2 linked regions of the Microbulbifer sp. A4B17 genome follow. The protein of the gene in region 1 interacts with the protein of each later gene in a pairwise test. Links are inferred from orthologs where the notes say so. Each region holds a gene or a part of one and is shown in the gene's direction. Other genes may lie near its edges.

Region 1 (3,059 bases):
CGCAATGCGCGCAACGGCCACCTGTTTACCTTCGAGGGTGTGGTGAAAATCCGCAACGCCAGGCACCGTCACGATACCGGTCCCTTGGAGGAAGAGTGCGATTGCTACACCTGCGAGAATTTCTCCCGCGCATACCTGCACCACCTGGATCGCTGTGGTGAAATTCTCGGTGCGCAACTGAATACGATTCACAATTTGCGCCACTACCAGCGTCTGATGCAAAAGCTGCGCGATGCCATTGCCGCCAATGAACTGGAGGCTTATGTCGCGGAGTTCTACCGCGGTTTGGGCCGCGAGGTTCCAGTGCTGGAGGCCTGATCAGGCGTCGCTTTTACCCTGCCTGGGGTGCTGCTGGTCTCATTGCGGCACCCCTGTAATTTGTCCGTTCCCCCGATCCCCGTATAATCAGCCCCCACTTTTATTGGAGGCGGTGTACCTTGCATTCTGCGTATACTGCCCGCATATCCAGGCAAATTGCTTAGGCAGATTGCCAAGATTTACCGGCCCTCAGGGTCACACTAGAACAATGAGAACAGCATGAATCGCTACCCGATCTGGAAGTACTTTCTGATTCTCGCGGTTGTGGCCTTTGGCCTGATCTACGCCGCGCCCAATCTCTATAAGCCGGACCCTGCCGTACAGATTTCCGGGCAATCCAGTGCGCTCACCATTGGCCCCGATGTCCTTGCGAATGCACAAAAAGCCCTGGATGAAGCGGGCATTGCTCACTTCGGCGGTGAAGTTGGGGATAAGTCAGTACTGATCCGCTTGAGCTCCATGGAGGAGCAGTTGCCGGCTAAGGAGGCGATTCAAAAAGCGCTTGGGACCACTAACTATGTTGTCGCCCTGAACCTGGCTTCCACCACACCCCAGTGGATGAAAGATATCGGTGCGGGCCCGATGAAGCTCGGTCTGGACCTGGCGGGTGGTGTGCACTTCCTGATGGAAGTCGACACCAACACCATTATCAAGAACAACATGGAGAGCTACGAGCAGGAAGTGAAGAGCAAACTGCGCGAAGCTAAGGCCCGTTACCGCAATGTGGAGCTGGTGGATGATCGCGAGATTATTGCCCGCTTCCGCAACGATGAGCTGCGCAGCCTGGCGATGTCCACCATGCGCAAGGAATTCCCACAGCTTCAACTGCGCGAATCCGGCAGTGGTGAAAATCTGGAGGTCCGCGCAACCCTGACCGATCAGGAAATCAAGCAGCTGGAAGATTACGCCGTAACCCAGAACCTCACCACCCTGCGCAACCGGGTGAACGAGCTGGGTGTTGCGGAGCCGATCGTACAGCGCCAGGGCCGCAACCGTATCGTTGTGGAGCTGCCCGGTGTACAGGACACCGCAGAGGCCAAGCGTATTATCGGTAAGACCGCCAACCTCGAATATCGTATGGAAGCCCGCCCGGATGAGCTGGTTTCCAACAAGGAATACTTCGAGTACCGCGATGAACGTCAGGCGCAGATGTACGGCGGTGCCTGGCTGGAACGCCAGATCATTATCAAGGGTGACAGTGTCACCAATGCCCGCGTCGGTTACGACGAGAGCGGCTTCCCGCAGGTAAATATCACCCTCGATGCCCGTGGCGGTGAGATGATGCACCGCGCTACCTGGAAGAATGTGGGTCGCCGTATGGGCACCCTGTTTATCGAGACTCGCTTTGAGCCAGTAACCGAGATCGACGAAAACGGTAACGAAGTTACCGTGCAGAAGCGCACCGAGGAGCGAAAAATTATCAGTCTGGCCACGGTACAGAGTGCCCTGGGCAAGCAGTTCCGGACCACAGGTCTGGACAGCCCGGCCGAAGCCCAGGAGCTGGCCCTGTTGCTGCGTGCCGGTGCCCTGGCTGCGCCGATGTACTTTGTGGAAGAGCGTGTGATCGGCCCATCCCTGGGTGCGGACAACATTAAAGTGGGTATTCAGTCGGTGGAGTACGGCTTGTTGGCGGTACTTATCTGTATGCTGATTTCCTACCGCGTATTTGGTTTGGCGGCGAACCTGGCTCTGGCAGTAAACCTGATCCTGCTGGTGGCGGTGATGTCGATTCTCGGCGCTACCCTCACGCTGCCGGGTATCGCCGGTATCGTACTGACCGTGGGTATGGCGGTGGATGCCAACGTGCTTATCTTCTCGCGAATACGGGAGGAACTCAGGAATGGGATGCCTCCCCAGACAGCGATCAGTGCTGGTTTTGACAATGCCTACAGCACCATTGTGGATGCGAATATCACTACCCTGATTGTGGCAGTGATCCTGTATGCCATCGGCTCCGGCCCGGTGCAGGGCTTCGCGGTAACCCTGTCTATCGGTATTCTCACCTCCATGTTCAGTGCCATCATGGGTACGCGAGCGATTATTAACTTGTTCTACGGCGGTCGCCGTGTGCAGAAGCTCTGGATTTAAGGGAGTCAGTCATGAGTGAGACCAAAGTGGAAAACGGCAAAATTACCGAGTACATGGGCAAGCGCGTCTACGACTTTATGCGCTGGCGCAAAATCGCCGGGATTGTCTCGGTGGTACTGGTACTTTCCTCTATTGCCGCGCTGGCAATTAACGGCCTGAAATTCGGCCTCGACTTTACCGGCGGTACCCAGGTAGAAGTTGGGTACGAGGTAACGCCCTTTATCAGCGATGTGCGTGACCAGCTGGATGCTGCTGGCTACGATGGCGCTACAGTAGTGAATTTTGGATCTGAGAAGGACCTGCTGATCAAGTTGCCACCAGCGGTAACTGAAGAGGAAACCCAGATCAGCGCTACCGATCAGGAAACGACGACACCGATTGGGGACAAGGTGGTGGCTCTGCTGAGAGCGGGCAGCGAGGGCAATGTTGAGCTGCGCCGTGTCGAGATGGTGGGTCCCCAGGTTGGTGCTGAACTGCGCGATGACGGTGGTCTGGGTATGATGGTGGCCCTGTTCCTGGTGATGATTTACGTTGCCCTGCGCTTCCAGTACAAGTTTTCTTTCGGCGCTGTAGCGGCCCTGGGCCACGATGTCATTATCGTGCTGGGCTTCTTTGCGGTAATGGGACTGGACTTCGACTTAACCGTTCTGGCG
Region 2 (3,238 bases), 2.1 Mb from region 1 along the record:
GACCAATTCCTGCGCGCCTTCTTCGAAGCGGAAGTACCGGTGCGTTTCCGTCCGTCTTACTTCCCGTTCACCGAGCCTTCCGCAGAAGCGGACATCCAGTGTACCGCCTGTTCCGGTGAAGGCTGCCGCGTATGTTCCGGCACCGGCTGGTTGGAAATTCTCGGCTGCGGCATGGTGCACCCGAACGTCTTCGCCGCCTGCGATATCGACAGCGAAAAATACTCCGGCTTTGCCTTCGGTATCGGTATCGAGCGCCTCGCCATGCTGCGCTACGGCGTCAACGACCTGCGCTTGTTCTTCGATAACGATCTGCGCTTCTTGAAACAGTTCTAGGCCAAGTGACAGCGCGAATGGCAATGGCCCTTCGCAACAGCAGTCGAATTGTGGAGGCCTGGGAGGCGAAATAGCCCCAGGCGAAATGCGCACCAAGTTGCGCTGACGGAATACAGAAAGAGATCAACTATGAAAATCAGCAACTCCTGGTTGCGGGAATGGGTAAACCCGGAACTCACCACGCAGGAACTGGCCGATCAAATCACCATGGCCGGCCTGGAAGTGGACGGTATAGAAAAAGTTGCGGGCGATTTCTCCGGAGTGGTTGTCGGTGAGATTGTCGCCTGTGAACAGCACCCGGATGCGGACAAGCTGCGCGTGTGTAAAGTGGCAGGCCACCCCGACGGTGAAATGCAGGTTGTGTGCGGTGCTCCCAATGCGCGCACCGGAATCAAAATTCCTTTTGCCCTGGTAGGCGCCAAGCTGCCGGGCGATTTTAAAATCAAGAAAGCCAAGCTCCGTGGTGTAGAGAGCTTCGGTATGCTCTGCGCACAGACCGAACTGGAACTGGGCGAAGACAATGACGGTATCTGGGAGTTGCCAGAAGACGCACCCACCGGTACCGATCTGCGCGAATACTTGCAGCTGGACGATGAGACCATCGAAGTGGATCTCACCCCGAACCGTTCCGACTGCCTCGGTGTTGCCGGTATTGCTCGCGAAGTGGGCGTACTGAATCGTTGCGCCGTTCAGGGCCCGGAAGTTGCTCCGGTACCCCAGCAGATCGACGAGAGCATGCCCGTATCCCTGCTGGCCGAAGCCGCCTGCCCGCGCTACGTAGGTCGTGTGATTCGCAATATCGATATCAAAGCGGTAACGCCTCTGTGGATGCAAGAGCGCCTGCGTCGCAGCGGCCTGCGCAGTATCGACCCGGTAGTAGACGTTACCAACTACGTTCTGCTGGAACTGGGCCAGCCCATGCACGCCTTCGACCTGGAGAAACTCTCCGGCGGCATCAAAGTGCGTATGGCAGAAGCCGGTGAAGAGCTGACCCTGCTGGACGGCCAGGAAGTCAAACTGAAAGAGGGCACCCTGGTAATTGCCGATGAGGAAAAACCTCTGGCGATGGCCGGTATTATGGGTGGCCTGGATTCCTCCGTGACCGCAGGCACCCAGCATATCTTCCTGGAGAGCGCCTTCTTCAGCCCGCTGGCCATTGCCGGCAAGGCTCGCTCTTACGGCCTGCACACCGACTCCTCCCACCGTTTCGAACGCGGCGTGGACTACCACCTGCAAGAGAAAGCAGTGGAGCGCGCTACCCAGCTGCTGCTGGATATCGTTGGCGGCGAACCCGGCCCGGTACACGTGCGCGAGCTGACTGAAATTATGCCCGCCGAGCGCCACATTACCCTGCGCCGTGCCAAGGTCGAGTTAGGCCTGGGCATCAAGCTGGCCGATGACGAAATCGTCGATATCCTCACCCGCCTGGGCCTGGAAAAAATCGACCAGAACGACGAAGGTTGGACCTTCCTCGCCCCCAGCTTCCGTTTCGATATCGCCATCGAAGCAGACCTGCTGGAAGAGCTGGCCCGTGTATACGGCTACAACCGTATCCCCAGCGAAAGCTTTACTGCCGAGCTGGAAATCGCCCCGCGCCCAGAAAGCACCATTGCCCAGGACAACCTGGAACAAACCCTGCTGAGCCGTGGTTACTACGAAGCGATTACTTTCAGCTTTATCGATAGCGACAGCGCCGCGCTGTTTGATCCGGAAGCCGACCCGGTGGCCCTGCAAAACCCAATCAGTGCCGAGCTGGCGGTTATGCGCACCACCTTGCTGCCGGGCCTGTGTAAAGCGTTGCAGTACAACCTGAATCGCCAGCAAAACCGCGTGCGCCTGTTTGAAACCGGCCTGCGCTTTGTGCCGGGTGCCGAGCTGCACCAGGAGCAAATGATTGCTGGTCTTGCCTACGGCAGCCGTTACGCAGAAAACTGGACTGGCAGCAAAGACGCGGTGGACTTCTTCGACGTGAAAGCCGATGTAGAGGCCCTGTTGGCTCGCACCGGTGTTGCCGATGAGTTCCGCTTTGTCGCTGGCCAGCACCCCGCGTTGCACCCCGGCCAAACCGCCAAGATTATGCGCGGCGACCGCGAAGTAGGGGTTATCGGAGCCCTGCACCCGCAGTTGCAGAAGAAGTTGGATCTGGCCAAGCCCGCGTTCGTATTTGAACTGAGCTTGGAAGCGATCGGGGAGGGCAAAACCCCCGCATTCCGCCCGCTGTCCAAGTTCCCGGAAGTGCGTCGCGATCTGGCCCTGTTGATTGACGCAGAGGTTCCTGCCGCCAGCCTGGTGGAAACTGCTGTCGAAGTTGCAGGTGAAACCTTGACGGACCTCAAGATATTTGATGTCTACCAAGGCAAAGGTATTGATTTAAATAGAAAAAGTGTCGCTTTGGGGTTGACGTTTCAGCATTCGTCACGCACCCTTAATGACGACGAAATCAATGCCGCTATAGATGCGGTGGTCGGAAAACTAGAAGAAAAATATAACGCTAGTCTGCGCTAGTAGAGCATGATGCTCTCGGGTGCAGGCTGAATTGCACCCCGAGAGCGTCTGCTACCGGGTTGAAAGCCGCCGCGGTTTGGGCCGCTTCCGATCTGGAGTCGACGCCTCTGAATCAATTGGTAGGATCCAATGACAGAGGCACTGACCAAGGCCGGGCTCGCCGAGAAACTGTACGAAGAGCTGGGCTTTAACAAGCGCGAAGCGAAAGAGATCGTCGAATATTTCTTCGAGGAGATCCGCAATGCGTTGGAAAGTAACGAGCAGGTCAAGCTCTCCGGCTTTGGCAATTTCGACCTGCGCGATAAAAGCCAGCGTCCCGGTCGTAACCCCAAGACCGGCGAGGAAATCCCCATCTCGGCCCGCAGGGTAGTCACTTTTAAACCCGGGCAAAAACTCAAGA

The links. The genes of interacting proteins can lie anywhere in the genome.
Region 2: the proteins of secD (region 1) and pheT interact in binary tests that used the Escherichia coli proteins (3 or more experiments, as listed by UniProt). The link is inferred for Microbulbifer sp. A4B17 from one-to-one orthologs.

What each region holds. Positions count from the first base shown.
Region 1 is NZ_CP029064.1:1,232,676-1,235,734, forward strand. Bases 72-2,971 are described here. They hold secD (protein translocase subunit SecD), read left to right. Parts: upstream 72-537; coding sequence 538-2,406; downstream 2,407-2,971. Other genes in these bases: tgt (tRNA guanosine(34) transglycosylase Tgt), read left to right, coding at 72-318; secF (protein translocase subunit SecF), read left to right, coding at 2,418-2,971. Also shown: more of tgt, read left to right, coding at 1-71; more of secF, read left to right, coding at 2,972-3,059. UniProt on the Escherichia coli protein: Part of the Sec protein translocase complex. Interacts with the SecYEG preprotein conducting channel. SecDF uses the proton motive force (PMF) to complete protein translocation after the ATP-dependent function of SecA.
Region 2 is NZ_CP029064.1:3,372,815-3,376,052, reverse strand. What follows is about bases 72-3,150. They hold pheT (phenylalanine--tRNA ligase subunit beta), read left to right. Parts: upstream 72-462; coding sequence 463-2,838; downstream 2,839-3,150. Other genes in these bases: ihfA (integration host factor subunit alpha), read left to right, coding at 2,968-3,150; pheS (phenylalanine--tRNA ligase subunit alpha), read left to right, coding at 72-333. In the rest of the region: more of pheS, read left to right, coding at 1-71; more of ihfA, read left to right, coding at 3,151-3,238.